DNA from 3 places in the Cobetia sp. SIMBA_158 genome. Region 3 is predicted to be linked to each of the others. Evidence: predicted binding sites of a transcription regulator. Region 3 holds the regulator's gene; each other region holds the start of a gene.
What was found. The regulator PhoB, encoded in region 3, activates phosphate uptake and scavenging genes when phosphate is short. The targets are predictions, from matches to a motif close to TGTCATANNNNTGTCANA.
Positions count from the first base shown of each region.

Region 1 (7,744 bases), on a different contig from region 3:
GCCCTTGAGCGGGCCCTTGCGCTTCACCGCGCCCTGATAGAAGGGCTTGAACAGGTGGTCACGGTCCTGGGCGGCGATAGGTTCACCGCTGTTGGCGACTTCGATGATCAGCTTGCGACGCTCCTTGCGGGCTCTCAACCACAGGTCGCCACTGTCTTCGCCGTAGGCGATGGCATTGGAGATCAGGTTGTCGAGAATACGCCCGGTACGCGGCCTGTCCGCCTCCCAACTGAGGCTGGCAGGCGGAAGATGCACGCGCATGCCCTTCTTTTCCAGTGCCAGGCGATGTTTTGCCAGCACTTCCTTGAACACTTCATGTACATCGAAGCGGCTCTGTTCGAGGCCCTGATTGTGCTGCAGCAGATTGTAGTCGAGGAGTTGCTCGATCAGCTTCTGCAATTCCTTGCTGGAGTCATCCAGCAGGCCAAGAATCTCGGTCTGGTGCGGGCTCAGCGGCCCGGCGACCTCGTCGATCAGCAGGCCGGTGCCTTCACGGATGCTGGCCAGCGGGGTCTTGAGCTCATGCGACATGTGACGCAGGAACTGCTGCTTCTGCTCCTCGAGCTCATCCAGACGCGTCGACAGCCAGTTGAGACGCTCGCCCAGCTGCACCAGCTCCGCCGGCCCCTTGATGACGATGGGTCGCTCGCTGTCGGTGCCGCTACCGAGGCCATTGATGCGGCGCTCCAGCTGCCGGATGGGACGGATGATCAGCCAGGTGAAGAACAGCATCAACAGCAGACTGATGGAGACCAGCGCGGCGGTCTGCCACCACAGCTGATTCTTGACCTGGGAGGCGCGGGCGCGGATGCCTTCGATACGCGCATCGACGAGTTCACGCGTGGAGTTGAGCAGGCCGCTGGCCTGGATCGAGAAGGGCCCGAAGTCTTCCAGATGGCGACTGACCTGATCGACGCTCATCTCGGGCATGCGCTCGAGCTGTGACAGCGTCGCCTTCAACTCGCTGACGCGGGGGTCCCCCTCGCCCAACAGGCGCGCCTGCTCATCCAGCAAGGTGCGGAAGCTGTTGGCCTTGTCGGCGTAGATCTTCATCAGATCGGGATTTTCCAGCACGGCGTACTGGCGGGCGCTACGCTCCATCTCGACGGCGAGATTGGTCAGCGTGCGGGCGCGGCGGGTCTGGTCGACGGCCTGGCGGGCACTGACATCCGCCAGTTCCGACAACTCCGACAGCGCCTGCCCTGCTTGAAACATGAGCACGGCAATCGGCAGCATCACCACCAGAAATGCCATCAGAACCAGCTGCGGCAGCGAGCGGGGACGCCAGCGTCGTGACACTGTGGAGGCCATGGAAAGAACTCTATGCAAGAAAGGGGTGGTCATCATCGAATCACGTCTTCCTAGAATACCAGAGTTCACCAGCGTCCATCGCGGTTGCCAGTTCGTTAATAAATATGACTCTTATTCAAATCATTACGCCGCCACGAGACAAACCGCCCCATTGGCAACGTTTCGCATGAAATTGTTGGCCATTCAGCGCTAGACGCACAAAAAAAGAGGGCCGGCATAGCCGGCCCCAAGTACGCAGGGAACTGAAGGGTCAGTCATCACGTGGTGCCTCTGGTACCTGGAGACCAGAGGCACCACGTGATTGGCGGGTCTGACAGGTGGTCTGCCTGTCAGTCCCGGGAGAAAAGAACGTCACCTGGTGGTCGTTCCAGGTCAGTTGACGTTCACGCCGGACAGCGTCCGCGCTCCCTATCGGATGTGAAGCAGGGGGCAACACATCGCAATGTGGATGATCGAGTCGGATGGCTTGCCGACTTGCCCGCCTCGATCGTCAATTCGGGGATGACGGCAGCCAATCTCTCCGGCTACCGCATCGGTTTCGGGCATCCTTGCCCGGGCGTCCTTGCCCTCAAGATACTGTCCATGCCCACCAGGGGCCGTACCTGTCTCATCGCAACCTGAAGTCACACATCGCGTGGAGCAGACGCTTGGCCTGTCAGCGATCACGGAGCGCACAGGGTAGTGAGTACCGTCATCGCTGGAAGGCCAGAGAAAGGGCCGGTGATGCACCGCATATCTCTTGCTCACGGTACCTATTGCCAAAGGCGTGCCATAAACGCGAAAACTCATTACAAAACAATGACTTGAAAAGTAGATAACGGCGAAAGGCATGCCAATGTTGCCCGGGGCGGCACACAGAGTCGTGTTTTACTGGCCGATTCGTCGCGATTTGCCAACACATATACGGGGCATGCTATTTTTCCCTTCTGAATCAATATCTTGAAACGTCTCCTTTGCAAGACAATCCCGCAAGAGGTGGGGGAAAACTGCGACACCTACGCAAGAACACCCGCTGATCAGCCCTCATCGAGGGGGTCATCAGCGGGTGTTCTCTGGGCGATTCACACTGGCAGGCAAGTGAGGTGTGACTAGAGCGACTTGAGCAATACCTTGGAGTTACGCGCCGAGTTGTAGGCCTCGCGACGCATGGGCGGCAGGTCTTGCAGGCCGGCCGACACGAAACCGTGCTCGATGAACCAGTGGACGGTATGGGTCGTCAGCGCATACAGACGCTCGACGCCGGCGCGACGCGCGCGCAGCTCGATCTCGGCCAGCAGCTGCTCGCCGCGCTGTCCGCGGCGATAGTCATCATGCACAGCCACGCAGGCCAGCTCGCCCATGGCGGCGTCACGGCTGAGGTGCAGTGCCGCACACCCGATGACCATGCCATCGCGCTCCAGCACCACATAGTCGTCGATCTCGTGTTCGAGACGCTCCCGCGAGCGGGCCACCAGGATGCCACGCTGCTCCAGCGGCCCCAGCAGCGCCAGCAGGCCACCGACATCCTCGAGGCGCGCCTTGCGCAGCTGCTCATAGCCCTGACGCGTGATCATGGTGCCGATGCCGTCACGGGTGAACAGCTCGCCCAGCAGGGCGTCACGGTCGCGCCAGCTCAACAGGTGAGTGCGCCCGACGCCGCGCCGTGCGGCACCACAGGCAGCGGCCAGGTGGCGCGACAGCTCACTGTCGTCATCGCGGGGCGGCGCCATCAGCGCGGCTTCCTCCGGATTGAGCTGACGCAGCAGCTCGCCGTCTTCGCCGAACAGGCCCTCCCCTTCACCAAGCAGGATCAGCTTGTCAGCGGCCAGCGCCACGGCGGCGTGTTCGGCGACCTCAGCAGCGTCCAGATCGAACACCTCACCGGTGCTGGAATAGCCCAGCGGCGGCAGCACGACGATGGCCTGCTGCGAGAGCAGCCCCTGGATCGCCTCGCTGCGCACGCGGCGCACCTCGCCACCATGCAGGAAGTCGACGCCATGACGCACACCCAGCGGCTTGGCCATCACCAGATTGCCGGAGACGGCGGAGAGCTCCACACCATGCAGCGGCGTATTGGGTAGCCCCTGGGACAGACTCGCCTCAAGGCGCAGACGCAGCGTGGCGACCTGCTGCTCCAGATGGCCGAGAATCTCGCGCGTCACCACCCAGCGGCCCTGATGGCGATCCGCCTCGATACCGGCAGCCTGCAACGCCTCGGCCACCTGCGGGCGCACCCCGAACACCACCACCAGCTTCACGCCGAGGGTATGCAGCAACGCCAGATCCTGTATCAACTGCGTTCGTCGTGACGAGGACAGGGCATCGCCCTCGATCAGAATGACGAAGGTGCGGCCACGATGGGCATTGATATAGGGAGAGGAGTTGCGAAACCAGTCCGCGAAGGGGAAACGCGTGTTCAAGAGCCAGCTCCGGGCAGGAGAGAGGGAAAATGGCATGTCAGGCATGCCCATGAATCATCATATCAGCGCCGCAGCCTGCACGGCGAGCGGTGCCCCCTGACATCCATGTGTTAGATACAAGAAAGGCGACCCGAAGGTCGCCTTTCTCGTTTTACCCATTCAGCTCTGGATCATGCGGCGGCTTAGCCGAACATGCCCTTGAACATGAAGAAGAACAGGATCGACAGGATCGCGCCGGCCGGCAGAGTGATCAGCCAAGACATCACGATGGTGCCGATGACACGCAGGTTGAGCGCTGCCATGCCGCGTGCCAGACCTACCCCCAGCACCGCACCGACGAGGGTGTGGGTGGTGGAGATCGGCAGGCCGGTGCCGGAGGCCAGCACGACAGTCGAGGCGGCGGCCAGCGTGGCCGCGAAGCCGCGTGACGGCGTCAGCTCGGTGATGCCGGTGCCGACGGTGGCGATGACGCGACGACCATAGGTGACCAGGCCGAAGACGATACCGCCGCCACCCAGTACGAGGACCCACCACGGCATGCTCGCCTTGGCGCCGATCTGACCGGCAGAGTCGACGACGCTGATGATGGCCGCCAACGGACCGACCGCATTGGCCACGTCGTTGGAGCCGTGGGCGAAGGCCATCGCACAGGCGGTGAACATCATCAGCAGGCCGAAGACCTTCTCGACGCCGCTGAAGTCGAAGTCGTCACCGGTGGCGCGATTCTTCTCCTTGAGGCGTGAACGCGCGACCTTGCGCTCCATCAGCACGCCGATACCCATCACGATGGCGCCGATGACGACGGCCAGCAGCAGGCTGGATTCGAAGCTCAGGTGCAGGCCGACATGCTTGAGGCCCTTGACCATGGTCACCATCGAGATGATGAAGCCGACCAGGAACATGTACATCGGCACGTAGCGCTTGGCGGCCGCGAACGGGTCTTCGTTGTCGAAGATCAGCGTCTGCACGGACTTGAACAGCACGAAGGCGATGGAGCCCGCCAGCAGCGGCGAGACCAGCCAGGAGGCCGCGATCTGACCGACCTTGGACCATTCGACGGCATCCACGCCCAGACCCGCAGCGGAGAAGCCGACGATGGCGCCGACGATGGAGTGGGTGGTCGAGACCGGCCAGCCCTTCATGGAAGCGATCAGCAGCCAGATACCGGCGGCCAGCAGCGAGGCCAGCATGCCGTAGACCAGATATTGCGGATTCTCGATCAGCAGTGACGGGTCGATGATGCCCTTGCGGATGGTGTCAGTCACCTCACCACCGGCAAGCCAGGCACCGAGGAATTCGAAGATCACGGCGATGATGATCGCCTGCTTGATGGTGATCGCCTTGGAACCTACCGAGGTTCCCATGGCATTGGCGACGTCATTCGCACCCACACCCCATGCCATGAAGAAACCGAACAGACAGGCAAGAATGACGAGCACATCGCCGTATTGAGCAATGATGGACATAGAAGACTCTTGGACAGATGGCAGGACGTCCTGATGGCGCTCAGCGCGCCATCAGGATCTGCAGTCGGGTACCGACCTTTTCCGCTTGGTCAGCCACATCGCCGACCCAATCGATGATCTTGTAGAGGAAGATCACATCGACGGGCGGGAGACTGGCTTCCAGCGAGAACAGGGTCTGGCGGATGGCGATCTGCTGTTCGTCGGACTGCTTCTCGAGCTCATGCAGCTCGTTGATCAGCTTGTCGACCAGCTCGCTCATGTTGCGCCCGAAACCGGACTCGACGAGGTCTTCCAGTTCACCCAACGCACGACGCGCCTGGCAGACCGATTCGACCGCAGTCTTGAGATACTCACGCATGGCGGGCACCAGTGCGGTGGGTATCTGCATATGACGACCCAGCATGATCCCGGCGATGTCCTTGGTGACATTCGCGATGGAATCCTGGACATGGATCAGCTCGAGAAGGTCGGAGCGCGAGACCGGCAGGAACAGCGAGTTGGGCAGGTTGAGACGCAGCTGCGTCTTCAACTCGTCCGCTTCACGCTCCAGACCACTGATGGTCTTGCGAATGCTGGCTGCCTGCTCCCAATCACCCTGCTCGCAGGCGTCGAAGAAGGTCAGCAAGTGCTGGGCGCACTCGTCGGTCTTGATGATGTGGGTGTGCAGCGCCTTGAAAGGCGAGCGCCCGAACATCGAAGAGAAAGGGTTGGTCGTTACCATAGTGGCCGTCGGCGTTAAGGATTGACGCGCGGAGTGTAGCAAAGCCTTTGTGACGATCACATAACTTTCATCGTAACGTCATGATACCGCCATGCTGTTGTCATTTACGCAACAACAGCGGCAGTTCGGGGGAACACGAAGGATTCCAGAAGAGAGATTGTCATGTAGCGGCAGGACCCGTGGTCGCTGGCTTTATCCACTGTTCGTAATATAACCAAGGACGTGACGACAGGCAATTGCTGTCACTTCAATGTCATCATGCTGTCATATAAGTGTGATTCCGCCGACAGACCGATATCCCGCATGCCCTTCCGCCCTCCCCGTGCTTGCCTTGCCGCGGGCCAGGCGCGAGCATGAGACACACGGGCCTTCATCACCATGCACCACGCATACCGAAGGCTCTGCGGTCCTGGCGCCGCTGTCACCCTCATCCGTCAGCATCTGTCTTCTTTCATCTGTACAGGGAGTGCCCATCATGGCGCAGGAAATCGAACTCAAACTGGCACTGTCTCAACCCGTCATTGATCGCGATGCCATTCTGGAGACACTGACGAGCATTGCAGAACTGGCAACGGTCGCCCCCAGGCGGCGCTGGCTGGCCAACACCTACTTCGACACCCCCGAGCATGCGCTGGAGCGCGCGCGCATGGCGCTGCGTCTGCGCCAGAGCGGTGAGGATGCCGACAGCACGGGCGCCCTGCGCCAGACGCTCAAGACCAGCGGCGAGAGCCATGGCGGACTGCATTCACGCGGCGAATGGGAGTGGGAGCTGCCCGAGGGCCAGACCGGTCTCGACCTCGACGGCCTGCGTGACCTGCCGCCCCTGCAGGCGCTGGAAGACGGTGCCCGCGAACAGCTGCTGAGTGCACTCGCACCCAGCTTCAGCACCGATTTCGAGCGTCATGCCTGGCAGATCGACGTCAAGGCGACACGCAGTGACGAGAATGTGAGCGACGAGCAGGTCACCGTCGGCGTCGAGATGGCGCTGGACCTGGGCGCGGTGAAGGCCAGTGGTCGCGAAGTGGCCATCCAGGAGATCGAGCTCGAGCTGACCGGCGGCGAAGCACTCGCCCCCGAGGTGAGAGAAGGCGTGCTCTGGCAGCTGGCGGATTCACTGGCCAGCCGCCTGGCACTGCGCCCGGCAGATGCCAGCAAGGCCAAGCGCGGCGCGGCGCTGCGGGATGGCGAATGGCATGAGAAGACGCTGGATACCGCTGACCCGAGCGCGCTGCTGTCCGCCGCCATCGATGCACTCGATGCCCACGCCGACCGCCAGGCGAAAGATGACCTCAAGTGGCACGCGCATGCGCTGGCTGCCCTGTCGGCCCTCGCATCACGACTGGCCGCCTGCCAGCATCCCGGCCATATCCATGCGGTGGCGCTGGTCGAGGCGCTGGAAAGCAGCGACGGCGACGCCTCACAGGACTGGGCGACTCGCGACTTCGGCCAGCACAGCCTGTCACTGCTCGCGACGCTGCGCGGCTGAATCTCAGCACGACACTGACTGCCCAGCCGCCAGGCGCTAGACCACTGGCTGATGGACAACAGCCGGGCAGTCACTGAAGGTCACACACTGAGCCCCCCCGATACGCCCTGACATTCATCCGGCGTCGTCACGCCCGTCAAGGAAGCCTGCATGCCTGAACGCCAGGGCCCTGCCAATGAATATGGCAGCACACCGCAAAGCCCCCCAGCGACACCCTCGCACCCCAGCGACTACGAGCCCGCGACGGGCCGCCTGCGCGCGCGGCTGTTCCACTGGATCTTCGAATCCGATACCAAGGCGGCCAAGGCCTTCGATATCGGCCTGATCCTGATGATCTTCGCCAGTGTCGCCGTGGTGATGC
Region 1 is NZ_JAWJYL010000013.1:92,667-100,410, reverse strand. It holds gene R2R70_RS16355 (sensor histidine kinase) at 1-1,311, opposite strand, end outside; gene argA (amino-acid N-acetyltransferase) at 2,400-3,710, opposite strand; gene R2R70_RS16345 (inorganic phosphate transporter) at 3,893-5,176, opposite strand; gene R2R70_RS16340 (TIGR00153 family protein) at 5,217-5,897, opposite strand; gene R2R70_RS16335 (CYTH domain-containing protein) at 6,373-7,383, shown strand; gene R2R70_RS16330 (ion transporter) at 7,534-7,744, shown strand, end outside.
Region 1: the regulator PhoB is predicted to act here: its motif matches at 6,149-6,166, upstream of R2R70_RS16335 (CYTH domain-containing protein).

Region 2 (7,744 bases), on a different contig from region 3:
CTGGAGTGCTATTTTTAATTTCTTCATGTGTAGATATATTAACACCCCTCTCAAAAGAGCCATCATTTGTTGCAAAAATATAAAATTGACCCCTTGAGCGCGCAGCAAACTCCCACTGTGCTTCCGTAGGTAATTTATAGGTGCTGTCAGTATTAGCAGAAAGCCAAGAGCAATAGTCATTGGCTTGGTGCCACGTGATTCCCGCTGGAACATTAGGAGCTCTATATTTTTTCTCAATGCCACTGTTGTTTATAGTTTGTTTTCCAGTGGCTAACGTATAGGTATCAAAATCATCATAAGATACTTGAGTCGCAGAAATAGAATAACTATCAAGAGTCACTGTATGTAATGACTTGTTGTCTTTGTGAACGGAGTAAGGCAAGCCATTGGTCCCCTCATCAATAGGCCCAAAATCGCCCATTTGGAAAGTACCACCTTTGACAAAAATCATATTGTCTTCAGTTTTTTTGATAAGAGTCGCGATTTTTTCCTGATCGGAGGTAGTAAGTTTCTGACTGTTGGAGTCGGATTCTTTACACCCTGAGAGCATTAAAAGAAATATTACTGAAATAACAAGGGAAGATGAAATGCTCACTTTATCTACCCAGATGGTTTTGGTATTATAACACATTGTCATTTTTCTGCTTATAAGTAAATGTGGAGCTGTAAATTGTAGCTATATTGGATAGCAAACACATCGTTGATACCAGCATCTCAGATCTTTGAAAAATAAGAATTTGATCGCAATTTAGTTGTGCAACAGCGTACCTGATCGGTTTGCTATTGCTCTCTGTATCTGCCGTCATAGCTAAATCAGTACGCTTAGTCTATTTCATCACTTACGACGCAACGAAAAGAAAACTCCGTGTGAAGAAATTTGTCGCCTATTTTAGGATGGGCATGATAACGTTTTACCGTCAATGTACCTCCCCAGCCTTGGCCATTCGATATACCTCTTACTACTTTTTCATCACCCTTGTCTGGGCCTCTTGGATTCTTTTGAATGGTGCTATCATAATAATCTTCCTGATACCAATCTAGTACCCATTCATAACCATTGTCTCCCATTTGGTACAGCCCTAGGGGGTTAGGTGGGTACATATCAACAGGGTAGGGTGCAAGACCACTCGAATCGCCAGCCTCAGTTGCGCCTCTTACTTCTTCATTTGTAGGGATGCTCTTACCTTTTTCTAAAGTGCCTGTACTAGTACCATAAGGGATAAATTGCCCACCGGATCGTGCTGCATACTCCCACTGTGCTTCTGTTGGTAATGTAAAGGGCAATGAAGTTTTCTCAGCTAGCCAACCGCAATACTTTTTGGCTTGTTGCCAATTTACACCAGCAGGCACATTATCCTGACGGAATCGCATTTCATATTTGTTAGAGTTATTGATCTTCTCTTTACCCGTAGCCTGTGTATAAATATCGTATTCTGAATATGTTACTTTGGTGGGTGACATGTAGAAGGTATCTAGTGTGACCTGGTGCAACGGCTTATTATCCTGTTCTGCACTATAAGGTAACCCTTTGTTGCGACCTTTCAGGTTGGGGTCTATAGGGCCGAAATCCCCCATTTGGAAGCTACCCCCTTCAACGCGAACAAGAGCATCTTTTGTCTGTTGAATCAATGCATCGACACCTTTCTGATTGCTTATATCAGCATTAATATTATTGCAAGCGCTAACACCTATGGCAGAGAGTGTCGTCAGAACAACTGTATATTTCATGAATGTCCCTATAAAACTGTCGCATCCGTATTCTGCGGCTGGCCGCTTGGCGATGCAGCTTCGTTACAAATATGTCTTCAAAACAACCCTGAGTTTGACACATACAGTATCATCTTGGGTAATCCCACCATCAGCTTGAATGGCAAGCCGGTGGCGTTTCACGGCTGCCATACGGCATGTGGGGCGGCGCTGATCTCTGCGGCAAGTGGCAAGCACGGCCTGGGATGAGAGTGTGAGCTCGTCTAGGAGATATCTGTATTCGATGATCCCGTAGCCTTGGCTGCGGGATTTTTCGTTCTGGATCTGCGTTAGCGCCGCAGTCTCATGTTTCAAGCGCCGCATTGCTGTGGAGGGGGCTGCATTCACGTTCAAGGTTTCATTGAAAGTCTTTCTCCGCGCCGCGGGTTTTTCAGCTAGGCAGCGAAAGATAGTGTCAGTCACTTCCCGAGACAGAGCTGCTGCCACGTGACGCAGCAGATCTTGCCGTTGGGCCGATGACAACCACTGACTAAAAGGGGCATCTCCATGCTCACCTTGATCGTGAAATTTGACGTCAAGCCCGAACAACTCGATACCTTCAAGCAGGCCTTGGCTGACAACAAGCTGGGCTCAGCGGCTGAACCGGGGATGCTGGAAATGCGTTTCTTCGCGGCCAAGGATTCTCCCACCACCATCTTCGCCTACGAGCGCTGGGCAAGCACCGAAGCGCATCAGGCACATGTGAACCAGCCCTACGCGCAAGCCTTGCTGAAACTGGCTGACACGGCGTTGGCATCGCCATTCGAGGTGATGCCCTTGAACGATACTGACCCGGCGCCATTGCAGGAGGCGAACCCCAGGCACGTGCAGCCGGAAGATGAGGTATTCAGTATCTTCTTCATCTTCAAGATCAAGGAAGAATATCGCGCTCGGTTACTGCAGCAATTCACCACGCATGTGGCGAAGACGCGCAGTGAGGAGCCGGGCAATCTCGTGTTTGATCTGTATACCATCGACGGGCAGGACGACACGCTGGTGATATACGAGCATTGGCGCACGGAATCAGACCTGTGGGACATTCACTTCCAGCAGCCCTATGCCATCGAGACAGGCAAGCTGTTGGAGCAGGCCATGGTCGGGGACATGAAGCAGTACCTGAATATCGTCAGCGAGTTCTGAGTTATCCCGCCGGTCATTCGTTTCCTGCTTGCCCATTCGATGCGCAGCCCTTAGAGGCTGCGCATTGTGCGTTCACCTCCCTTTGAATATCAGCGTGTCATCCCACCGCCATCCACGCCTGTGAGCTCAACCAGGCGGCTGTCATGAAATCCTGCAGCGCCACCGGCACATAAGCTGGCAGGTCAGTGCGAGTCACGCAGATGTGATAGTTTCTGGAGCGTCCAGCCGTTTGGCGGCGCAGAGCCCCGGGCATTTTCTTCGCCGGCGGGGCAAGCGGCGCCGTGTTATTACCCGGTAGTGGCAACCCTCTTCATCTTTTGTCAGGACTCCCCGTCATGAGTGATGCGTATTACCTCCACCTTACCGATCGCCTGCGCGAACAGCTGAAGGACCCTGATGCCTTTGAAGAAGGGCGATTGCCTTCTGAACGAGTGCTGGCCGAGCGCTTCGATACCACGCGCGTGACGTTGCGTCAGGCGTTGGGGCAGCTGGAGGGGGAAGGGCGCATTCATCGCAGCAATCGGCGTGGGTGGTTCGTGTCGCCGCCGCGGCTGGATTACGACCCCACGCGTGACTCGGGCTTCAATGACTATGTGACGGCGCAGGGGCGGCGCCCACGGACGGAAGTGCTGCTGACCGATGTTCAGGCCCACCCACCGGCTGCGCAAGCGCTTGGCCTGGCGGCCCAGACACCGCTCTATCATATTCGCCGCCGGCGTTTCGTGGATGAGCGCGCCGTGCTCAGCGAGTCGATGTGGGTGGTGCCAGAGCGCGCGCCGGGACTGCTCGAGGAGGGCCAGTTCGGGGTGTCACTGTGGGCGGAGCTGCGCGGGCGCTACGGCTTGACGCTGGCCCATCGTGAGCTGCGCTTCTACTCCGAGTCGCTGGGGGAGCAGGCCGCCCGGGAGCTGGGGGTCGCCATGGGCAGCCCCGGTCTGACCGTACGTCGCGCTACCTTCGATGAGCAGCATCGTCCCATCGGCTATGACGAAGAGCGCTGGCTGCACAATGCGCTGTGCATCACCGTCACGCTCAAGAACAAGCCCTGAAACCGCGCTGCAGGGACACTATATGAGGTAACGCTGTTTCACTGGGCCTTCAACTGACTGTCACGAGGGTGTCATTCGGCCCGCTCATACTCTTGGTATATACCAGATGGCGAGAGCCATTCATTCCAAGCGTTGGAGAGTCCCGATGTCCTTCTTGACCCGTTCCTTCCTCACCCGTTCCTTGCTGGCCAGTGCCGTTGGTCTGGTTGTTTCCCTCAATGCCCAGGCGGCCACCGAGCTCACCGTCTATACCGCGGTGGAGTCCGATGATCTGCAGAAATATGCCGAACGCTTCCAGCAGGCGCACCCGGATATCGACATCAAATGGGTGCGCGACTCCACGGGCGTGATCACCGCACGATTGCTTGCCGAGAAGGACAACCCGCAGGCGGATGTGGTGTGGGGCCTGGCCGCGACCAGCCTGCTGGTGCTCGAGAAGGAGGGCATGCTGTCGCGTTATGCCCCCAAGGGAGTCGAGGCGCTGGATACCAAGTTCGTCGACCCCGCCTACCGTGATGGCCAGGACCCGTCCTGGGTCGGGATGGACGCCTGGGTCGCCTCGCTCTGCTACAACACCGTCGAAGGTGAGCGACTGGGAGTGCCCAAGCCGACGTCCTGGGAAGACCTCACGCGTCCCGAGTTCAAGGGCCACGTGTTCATGCCCAACCCGAGTTCTTCCGGTACCGGCTATCTGGATGTCGCCAGCTGGTTGCAGCTGTGGGGTGACGACGGCGGCTGGGATTACATGGACCGCCTGCACGACAACATTGCCCGCTACACCCACTCAGGCTCAGCGCCCTGCAACCTGGCCGGTTCCGGCGAGGCCGTGGTTGGTGTGTCCTTCGCCTTCCGAGGCGCGCGCCTCAAGGCACAGGGCGCACCGGTGGATCTGGTCTTCCCCGAGGAAGGGCTGGGCTGGGACATGGAAGCCGCGGCGATCATGAAGGGCACCGACAAGCGTGAAGCGGCGCAGACACTGATGGATTGGGCAGTGTCCAAGCCGGCCAATGAACTCTACAACGAAGGCTATGCGGTCGTGGCCTATCCGGGGGTGGCCAAGCCGATCGAGCATTATCCGGCCAATATCACCGAGATGATGATCGAGGCTGACTTTGCCAAGGCGGCCAACCAGCGGGATGCAGTGCTCGCCGAATGGCAGCGCCGTTACGACGGCAAGTCCGACAGTCAGTAAGTCACGCCCAGCCACCTTCGTCATTGCCCCGGCGCCTTGCGCCGGGGTCGGGAGTTTCTCGCATGTCTCTTGTGACCGCACCCCCGCGTCATCACGCCTCGCGTCAAGCGCCGCCATCGACTGCCGGCGCCTCGCCTCGCGCGGTATCCGCCCCTGCAGCCCGGGCGCCTGCGCGTGACGCAGCGCCTCAGGCACTCACCACGCGTTCTGCGTCGTCAGACAGCATTCACCTCAAGATCAGCGGCCTCACCAAGCGCTATGGCCAGTTCACGGCCCTGAGCGAGATCGACCTCGCGATCCGCGAAGGCGAATTCGTGTGCTTCCTCGGCCCCTCCGGCTGTGGCAAGACCACCTTGCTGCGCGCCATCGCCGGGCTTGCGCCGCAGAGCGAAGGCACCATCCACCAGCGCGGCCAGGACATCTCACGGCTGCCGCCGCAGGCGCGCGACTTCGGCATCGTCTTCCAGTCCTATGCGCTGTTCCCCAATCTCACCGTGTTCGACAACGTGGCCTATGGGCTGCGCAATCGGCGCGATGCGCGTGACGCGATGCGCCGCCGCGTGACGGAGCTGCTCACCCTGGTGGACCTGGCCGGCAGTGAAGGCAAGTATCCGGCGGCCCTGTCCGGGGGCCAGCAGCAACGCGTGGCACTGGCGCGGGCGCTTGCGACCGAGCCGGGGCTGCTGTTGCTCGATGAGCCGCTTTCAGCACTGGATGCGCGCGTACGCCTGCATCTGCGCAGTCAGATCAAGGCACTGCAGGCACGGCTGGGCGTCACCACCATCATGGTGACCCACGACCAGGAAGAGGCCCTGGCCATGGCGGACCGCATCGTGGTGATGAACCATGGTGTGATCGAGCAGATCGGCACCCCCGCCGAGATCTATCGTCAGCCGGCGAGCGCCTTCGTGGCCGAATTCATCGGCAGCATGAACTTCCTGCAATGCTGTCCCGAGAACGCCAGTACTCTGCGTCTGGGTCAGCAGCGTCTGGAATGCGCGGCGCATGATCTTGAGGGGCTGGATCAGGCGCGTCTGGCCATTCGCCCGGAAGCCGTCTCGCTGTGCGCAGTGGGTGAGGGGCTGCCGGCGCAGGTGGAGCACGTCGAGTTTCTCGGCGCCTTCCTGCGTATCACTCTGACGCTTGAGGGCTGTGGGCAGACACTGTCGGCGGATGTGGCGCTCAAGGACAGCGAGTCACTGGGCGTGCGGGTCGGCGCCCGGGTGGGTGTGCGTCTGCCGTCCGAGGCGATCCGCCTGTATCCGCTGGTGGAGGCGCAGGCATGATGGCGCGCGCATTGCCCTTGTCGGGTCGGCTGTCAGGCGAGTCCGGCTTGCGTCTGTTGATGTTGCTGCTGGCCCTGGCATTGCTGGTCATCGGCCTGCTGTTGCCGCTGGCCACCATGCTGATCAAGAGCGTGCAGGACCGCAGCGGCGACTTCGTCGGCCTGGCCAACTTCGCGCGCTATGTGCAGACGCCGGCGCTGGTCGGCTCGATCATCAATTCCGTCAGCATCGCGTTGATCAGTACCCTGACGGTGGTGAGTCTGGCGTTCCTGTGCGCGTACGGCATCACCCGCACCTGCATGCCGGGCAAGCGCGTCTTCCGCATGCTGTCCATCCTGCCGCTACTGGCACCGTCACTGCTGCCAGCCATCAGTCTGGTGTATCTGTTCGGCAATCAGGGCTGGTTCAAGGATGTGCTGCTGGGGGAGAGCATCTACGGCCCCATCGGCATCGTGATGGGCATGACCTTCTGGATCTTCCCGCATGCGCTGATGATCATGATGACAGCGCTCAGCAACAGCGATGCCCGTCTCTATGAAGCCGCGGATGCGCTGGGAACGCCCAAATGGCGCAGCTTTCTGACCATCACCTTGCCGGGGGCGCGCTACGGCATCATCTCCTGTGCCTTCGTGGCCTTCACGCTGGCGATCACCGATTTCGGCGTGCCGAAGATCATCGGCGGGCAGTTCAGTGTGCTGGCCACCGATGTCTATCGTCAGGTGGTGGGGCAGCAGAACTTCCAGATGGGCGCGGTGGTCAGCGTCATCCTGCTGTTGCCGGCCTTGCTGTCCTTCGCGGTGGACCGCTGGATCCAGCGCCGTCAGGTCGCGCAGCTCTCGGCGCGCGCCGTGCCCTGGCAGCCGACGCCAAGCCCGCTGCGCGACTGGGTCTTCGCGCTGCTCTGCTACGGCGTGGCCGCCGCGATTCTGGCCGTGATCGGCACCGCCATCTATGCCTCGCTCGTGCAGTTCTGGCCCTACAACCTGAGCCTGACCCTGGATCACTACGCCTTCAAGGCGCTGGCGGGCGGTGGCTGGGACGCGTGGCTCAACTCGCTGACGCTGGCCTTCTGGGTCACCTTGATCGGCACGCTGGTCATCTTCTTCAACGCCTGGCTGACCGAGAAGAGTCAGGGCTATCGCCCGCTGCGCCAAGGGCTGCACTTCATGGCGATGATGCCGATGGCCGTGCCGGGTATGGTGCTGGGTCTGTCCTACATCTTCTACTTCAACCAGGCCGACAACCCGCTGAACTGGATCTACGGCACCTTCGCGATTCTGGTGCTCAACACCCTGGTGCATTTCTATACCGTCTGCCACCTGACCTCGGTG
Region 2 is NZ_JAWJYL010000007.1:966-8,709, forward strand. It holds gene R2R70_RS11755 (formylglycine-generating enzyme family protein) at 1-631, opposite strand, end outside; gene R2R70_RS11760 (formylglycine-generating enzyme family protein) at 823-1,728, opposite strand; gene R2R70_RS11765 (PAAR domain-containing protein) at 1,621-1,956, shown strand; gene R2R70_RS11770 (putative quinol monooxygenase) at 2,254-2,886, shown strand; gene R2R70_RS11775 (UTRA domain-containing protein) at 3,222-3,935, shown strand; gene R2R70_RS11780 (putative 2-aminoethylphosphonate ABC transporter substrate-binding protein) at 4,081-5,127, shown strand; gene R2R70_RS11785 (putative 2-aminoethylphosphonate ABC transporter ATP-binding protein) at 5,190-6,413, shown strand; gene R2R70_RS11790 (putative 2-aminoethylphosphonate ABC transporter permease subunit) at 6,413-7,744, shown strand, end outside.
Region 2: the regulator PhoB is predicted to act here: its motif matches at 3,994-4,011, upstream of R2R70_RS11780 (putative 2-aminoethylphosphonate ABC transporter substrate-binding protein).

Region 3 (7,744 bases):
GGAGCATTCACTATCGTGCCTGACCGCGCTGGCAGCAAGGGATTTACGACCATCGATCATGGCATCGCCTAGCCTAGCAACGGCGGCGCCTGCCGCGCTAGCTCGACTTTCCTGCGAACGGCGGCGCCTGTCAACGCATATCCAATCAAGCGTTCGTTCATATCCAGTGCACGCGCTTCGAGGTCATCGCCTTCACCGGTGATTTCCCAGCGCGCCACGGCCGAACGCGGCGGATAGGCCACCACCGGCAAGACCGGTGTCTTGACCAGCACCGGCCACGCCTTCCAGTCGAGTACGCTCGGCTCACCACACAGGTTGGCCGCCAGGGTGCGCGCGGCCATCTGCAGCGGCTGGACATACATGGCATTGACGCCCTCGACGCTGGCGCAATCGCCCAGCGCCCAGATATGCGGCTGGGAGGTGGCCAGGTGGCGGTCGACACGGATGCCGTCGCCGCCGGCGCTCAGGCCCGCGGCCTGCGCCAGACGAATGCGCGGCGCCAGCCCGGTGGCCAGCAGAACCACGGAGCCCGTCAGGCGACGACCGCTCTGCAGGCGCACCTCGACCGGCGCGGCCTGACGCTCGGCCTCCTCGCCCGAGCTGGCGGCGATGGTCTCGACCATCTCGCCCTGGCGACGCGTCACACCGAGCCCATCCAGCGCCGCGCCCAGACGCTGCCCCAGTGCTTGCGGCAGCAGCCCATCCAGCGGAGTTTCCTCCGGCGCGACCAGCGTGACGCGGTGGCCGGCGGCCGTCAGATCATTGGCGTATTCACAGCCGACCAGTCCGGCACCGACAATCACCACGTGCCCGTCTTCCCCACGCTCGCGGGCCTTCGCCAGCGTCGCGCAGAAGGCCGCATAGTCGTCGAGATCATTGATGCTCTGCACGCGTGAGGCCACTTCCGCGGCGACGGGGAAGGGACGACGCGGCGCGGCGCCGAGTGCCAGCACCAGCTCGTCATAGGCCAGACACTCCTCGCCCAGCCATAGCTGGCGGGCATCACCGTCGATGGCAGTGACGCGTTGATGGGTACGCAGCTCGGCATTCAGCTCGTCCACCAGCGCCACCGGCGCCTGACGCGACAGATCGGTGGCCGACATCTTCTTGGCGAAGGCGGTGGACAGCATGGGCTTGGCGTAATCGTGGCCGCTGTCCTGGCTGATGAGGATCAGCCGGCTGTCCTTGTCACGCGCACGCAGCGCGCGCGCCAGACCAATGCCCGCCATGCCGGTACCAATGATGACAAGGGTGCGAGGGTCGCGCATGGCACCATCTCCTGAGATCGATCCGAGGGAAGCGCTGATGAAAGAGCGCCAGCAGCGTCCGTCATGAACGCCGATGAATGCGCCCAGCATACCAGCCCGCCAGCAGTGCAGGCATGCCTGAGCGGGAGGCCTTGCCGCCCGGCCATGCTAGACTCGCCATTTCGTCATCCTGACAGGGAATTCACCGTGGTCCGATGCCCAGCAGGCGAGCCTCATCGCGCAGCGCTCACGCCACAGACCTCCACCTGTGAGGCGCCTCATTCGTCAACCGAGACTCTATGCCAGCCTGCGCCTCGCTGGCCTTCGCACATGCGCGCCGCACCCGCTGCTTCGGCGGCGGTGCGCCGCCATTGGCAGCCGGCTGCCACGCTGCAAGGTGTCATGCCGGCCGGCTGGTGGGCGTGGCTCTCCTCGACGGACTCGCTGACCCAGCGTCTTGCCAGCGCCATGCAGCAGCAGGATGAACGCGATGGCCAGCCAATCCAGGGCCTGCGCGTGCGCCTGCTGCTGCAGGACACCGGCCCCGCGCGGCTGGATGAGGCACGCCTGCTGGGCATCGGCTCACGCCGGCATGTCTGGCGGCGCGAAGTGGCGCTCTGTCATGGCGATACGCCATGGGTGATCGCACGCTCGCTGGCGGCGCTGGACCTGACCCACGGTCATCGCCTCTCGACGCTGGGTGAGCGCTCGCTGGGCCATTGGCTGTTTCGCCAGCCCGACCTGACCCGCAGCGCCATCGATGTCAGCCGTGCCCCGCTGGTGCTTTCGAGCCCCAGGCCGCTGGCCCGCACCACCAGCCTGTGGATGCGCCGCTCGATGTTCTCGCATGGTCGCTTCAAGGTGCTGGTGCAGGAGGGCTTCACACCGGCCTTCCAGCACGCGCTGCAGCTGGCCTGAGCCTTGCGCCCGACTGGCCTCGTTTCCCTCTCTTCCCTTGCCCACTACCACCCGCCCAGGAGCCCCGATGACCGCGTCATCCACTTCCGCCGCTTCGCGTCCTTCCAGACTGGCCGACTACCTCGCCCTGACACGGCTGGACCGCCCCATCGGCACCTGGCTGCTGATGTGGCCGACCCTGTGGGCACTGTGGCTGGCGGCAGATGGCATTCCCGAGCGCACGACCCTGCTGATCTTCATCGCCGGGGTCTATCTGATGCGCGCCGCCGGCTGCGTCATCAACGACTACGCCGACCGCCATTGGGACAAGCATGTCGAGCGCACGCGAGACCGGCCGCTGACCTCGGGTCGCATCTCGGAGCGCGAGGCGCTGACGCTGTTCGGGGGGCTGGTCGCGGCCGCCTTCGTGCTGGTGTGCTTCACCAACCTGACCACGGTGCTGCTGTCGATCGTCGCCGTGCTGCTGGCGGCCAGCTATCCGTTCATGAAGCGCTTCCATCATCTGCCCCAGGTGGTGCTGGGCGCCGCCTTCGGCTGGGCGATTCCGATGGCCTTCGCCGCGACGCTGGAGGAGGTACCGACCTACGGCTGGTGGCTGTTCGCTGCCAATCTGATGTGGACGGTGGCCTACGACACCGCCTATGCGATGGTCGATCGCAACGACGACCTCAAGGTGGGCATCAAGTCCACCGCCGTGCTGTTCGGGCGTGCCGACAAGCTGATGATCGGTCTGTTGCAGCTGGGCATGCTGGCGGTGTTGATCGGCATCGGCCTGCAGCTGGTGCTAGGCATCTTCTACTGGCTGGGGCTGGCCGCCGCCGCCGTCACCTTCGTCTGGCAGCAACGTCTGATCCGGGAGCGTGAGCGTGCGCCCTGCTTCCAGGCCTTCCTCAACAATCATTGGACGGGTCTGCTGATCTTCGCCGGTATCGCCCTGGCGACCTGGCCGATGAGCTGACGCCTGCATAAACATTAGTATTATTTAATTTAAAGCGACCCCTGCCCTCTGTTGCTCCCCAGCCCACGGTTCATGCCTGCCTGCCGCGCCTCCAAGGTGGCTGGCAGGCTTGCGTGCAAGCTGCCATGCTGGCAGTTGTCATCTCGTTGTCATATAAGCGGGTTGTAATCGTCATCGACTTGTCATTCTGGCGCGTGCGCCGACTGCTGCATGGGATCTAGCGATGAGCTCCAAGACCGTACTGATTGTCGACGATGAATCCTCGATTCGCGAGATGATCGCCGTTGCCCTCGAAATGGCGGATTACCGCGTGCTGGAGGCAGACAATGCCCAGGACGCCCACGCCATCGTCGTCGATGAAAAGCCCGATCTGCTGTTGCTGGACTGGATGATGCCGGGTACCAGTGGCCTGGAGCTCGCGCGGCGTCTCAAGCGTGACGAGACCACCTCGGAGCTGCCGATCATCCTGTTGACCGCCAAGGGCGAGGAAGACAACAAGATTCAAGGCCTGGAAGCCGGTGCCGACGACTACATCACCAAGCCCTTCTCGCCGCGCGAGCTGGTCGCCCGTCTCAAGGCCGTGCTGCGTCGCACCACTCCCAAGGGGGTCGAGGAGGCGGTGGAAGTCGAGGGCCTGATGCTCGACCCGGCCAGCCACCGCGTCACCGCCCATGGCAACTCGCTGGATGTCGGCCCGACCGAATATCGCCTGCTGCAGTTCTTCATGACGCATCAGGAGCGTGCCTACACGCGCAGTCAGCTGCTCGATCAGGTATGGGGCGGCAACGTCTATGTCGAGGAGCGCACCGTGGACGTGCACATCCGTCGCCTGCGCAAGGCGCTGGGCACAGGCCATCAGCATCTGATCCAGACCGTCCGCGGCACCGGTTACCGCTTCAGCGCTCAGGCCTGAGGGATTCATGCGCTATTGGACCAACGAGCTATGGCGCCTCGGCTACCTTGCCGGTGGCTTCGGCCTGATCGGTGGCCTGCTGGGCCATCTGGGCTGGGGCCTGGCGCTGGGTCTTTCGCTGTATCTGTTCGTCCATCTCAAGCACTTGAAGAGCCTCTACACCTGGCTGATCACCAATCCCCATGAAGAGCCGCCGCCCGGCGATGGCGTCTGGGGAGACCTGCTCGATCGTCTCTACCGCTACCAGAAGGGCCAGCGTCAGGCTCAGGAGCGACTGCGCAGCATCCTCAACCGTATCCAGGAATCCTCCGAGGCCATGCGCGACGGCCTGGTGATGCTGGACAACCACGGTGACATGGAATGGTGGAACAGCGCTGCCGAGCAGCTGGTCGGCCTCAAGGCCAGCCACGACCGCGGCCAGCACATCACCAACTATCTGCGTGACCCCGTCTTCATCGACTACTTCAATCGGCTGGCCTACCGCGAGCCGCTGACGCTCCAGTCGCCGCTGTCTGACAACCTGACGCTGCAGATCTCCATCACCCTGTTCGGTGACAACGAGCGTCTGGTCATGCTGCGTGACGTCACCCGCCTCTATCGTCTGGAAGAGATGCGCCGCGACTTCGTGGCCAATGTCTCCCATGAGCTGCGCACGCCGCTGACGGTACTGGCCGGCTATCTCGAGACCTACTCCGATTACGCCGATGACCTGCCACCGCGCTGGCAGCGTGGACTGGGCCAGATGCAGAGCCAGACCGACCGCATGCAGCACCTGGTCGAGGACCTGCTGACCCTGTCACGCCTGGAAACCGACGAGCTGTCCGACAATGGTCGCTGCATCGACATGAGCGCCCTGCTCGGCCATATCCGCGACGACGCCGAAGGCCTGTCCCAGGGGCGCCACACCTTCTCCATCGAAGCCGATGCCAGCCTGTCACTGCGCGGTGAGGAGCAGGAACTGCGCAGCGCGATCTCGAATCTGGTCTTCAATGCGGTGCGCTACACCCCCGAAGACTGCCATATCACCCTGCGCTGGAAGGCGGATGACCAGGGCCTGCTGGTCGAGGTGGAAGATGACGGGGATGGCATCGACCCGGTGCACCTGCCGCGCCTGACCGAGCGCTTCTACCGCATCGACAAGGGCCGCAGCACCGCCACGGGAGGCACCGGCCTCGGGCTTGCCATCGTCAAGCATGTGCTGATTCGCCATCAGGGCCATCTGGAGATCGACAGCCACCCCGGCGAGGGTGCGCGCTTCCGCTGTCACTTCCCCGACGAGCGCGCCTGTCAGGCAAGCGCTCCCCAGGCCAGCAGTGCGCTAGCCCAGTGATGGGCTGATTCCGTGATGATCTGACCCGGACGCCAGCCCAACGCAGAACGCCCCGCAGCCACCTCGAAAGGAGGCGACTGCGGGGCGTTTCGTTTGGTCAATCAGACGACACTGCGGCTATTTCAGCGACGTGCCAACCTAGCGACGAGTCAGTTCAGCGACAAGCCAGCTCTGCGACAGGCTGTCTCAACGACGCGGCGCCGGCAACTGACGGTAGTGGCTCTGCCACATCAGTACCGCCCCGGCGACGGCGCCCGGGATGAACAGCAGATTGGCCAGCGGCACCAGCGTCATGACGAACACCGCGGCGCCGAAGGTCAGTGAGGGCCACCAGCGCGCCTTGAGGCGCTGCTTCATGTCACCGAAGCTGACCTGATGGTTGTCCATCGGGTAGTCGAGGTACTGGATCGACATGCTCCAGGCCGAGAACAGCCCCCACAACAGCGGCGAGAGCAGGTTCAGGCCCGGGATGAAGCCGATGATGAACAGCGCGATCATGCGCGGGATGAAGTAGCCCAGCTTGGCCATTTCACGCCCCAGCGAGTCGACGCCGATCTTCATCAGGCCGCGATCATCATCGATCAGGGTGCCATCCAGACGGTGCTCGACCTTCTCGGCCAGAATGCCGTAGAAGGGCGCGGCGATCAGGTTGGTCACCAGGCTGAAGGTGAAGAACACCACCAGCAACAGACTCACCACCAGCACCGGCCAGATCAACCAGCTGAGCCAGTCCAGCCACGCCGGTACCTTGAGCATCCAGTAATCGATCCAGCCACCGAACTGGTTGAACAATACCCACAGCGTGATGCTGTAGAGCACCAGGTTGATCGCCAGCGGTACGAATACGAAGCGGCGCAGCCCGGGGGTATAGACCATGCGGGTCCCGCGGACCAGCGCCGATACGGCATCAATCATGCGACGTCCTCGTCATCTCAAAAGAACCGGCCAGCCAGCGGGCTGACCGGAGCCACACCCTAGCACTCCCGCCTGCGCGGCGCAGCTGTCGGCCGCCTGACATCGCTCGCGCTCCCACGACGCAATCGCCCCGCGGCCTGCCGGTGGGCAGGTGCGGGGCGAAAGAGGCGACACAGGGGCAGAGAAGCGCGTCAGCTCACTTCTTGTCCAGGTCCTGCGGCTTCAGGTCATGGGTATCGGTGTGACGCACGTCCACGCCCTTGACCAGGAAGATGACGTACTCGGCCAGGTTGTCGGCGTGGTCACCGATGCGCTCCAGCGCACGCAGAATCCACATCACGTTGAGCACCGGCGTGATCTGGCGCGCGTCTTCCATCATGAAGGTCATCAGCGAGCGCATCGCGCTCTGATATTCCAGATCCACCGAGGCATCTTCACGCAGCACCTTGAGGGCAAGGTCGGTATCGAAGCGCGCGAAGGCCGTCAGGGAGTCACGCACCATGCTGCGCACGTGCTGGCTGAGATGACGCACCTCGACCATGCCGCGCGGGCTCTGGCCATTCTCGACCAGCGAGATGGCATTGCGTGCGATCTTGCTCGATTCATCACCGATACGTTCGAGATCGGAGGTGGCGCGGATGACGGCCAGCACCAGGCGCAGGTCGGAGGCCGCCGGCTGACGGCGGGCCAGCACCCGGGTGCACTCGTCATCGATCTTGAGCTGCATGTCGTTGACAGCCTTGTCGTTGTCGCGCACCCGCGTGGCGGTTTCACTGTCGCCTTCCAGCAATGCCGTGACGGCATCCTGCAGCTGCTTCTCTACCAGTCCGCCCATGGCCAGCAGGTGTGTCTTCAGTGCATCCAGCTCGTGATTGAACTGCTCTGAGATATGCTTGCCGTGCGAATCGCTGGTGATATCCATTTCCCTCTCCCGGAAAGTCGCCCACCGAGTCAGGGGGCGTGACATGAATGACGTGACAAGTATGGCCCACTACTGACTGACACAGCGGGCTCCCCCTCAGCATGCCGACACTTGATTGCAGTTATGTTTCACCCATGGCGCAAAGGCGGTATCTGGCCGCCATCGTCAGCAATATCAGGGCGAAAAGGCTACCTGGCTGCACGTTCGCGCATGAGAGCGCTAACCGAAACGCCCCGTGATGTAGTCTTCCGTCTGGCGGCGCCGCGGGTTGGTGAACAGCTGATCGGTCGGGGCGAATTCCACCAGGCGGCCCTCATGCAGGAAGGCGGTATCGTCTGACACCCGCGCGGCCTGCTGCATGTTATGCGTGACGATGATCAGCGTCAGGCGCGAGCGCAGCGATCGGATCAGCTCCTCGATCTTGAGGGTCGAGATGGGGTCCAGCGCCGAGGCCGGTTCATCCAGCAGCAGCACCTCCGGCTCGACCGCCAGTGTCCGCGCGATCACCAGCCGCTGTTGCTGGCCACCCGAGAGCCCCAGC
Region 3 is NZ_JAWJYL010000005.1:263,874-271,617, reverse strand. It holds gene R2R70_RS10545 (NAD(P)/FAD-dependent oxidoreductase) at 69-1,268, opposite strand; gene R2R70_RS10540 (chorismate--pyruvate lyase family protein) at 1,578-2,165, shown strand; gene ubiA (4-hydroxybenzoate octaprenyltransferase) at 2,233-3,123, shown strand; gene phoB (phosphate regulon transcriptional regulator PhoB) at 3,347-4,036, shown strand; gene phoR (phosphate regulon sensor histidine kinase PhoR) at 4,044-5,366, shown strand; gene cysZ (sulfate transporter CysZ) at 5,553-6,281, opposite strand; gene phoU (phosphate signaling complex protein PhoU) at 6,478-7,203, opposite strand; gene pstB (phosphate ABC transporter ATP-binding protein PstB) at 7,423-7,744, opposite strand, start outside.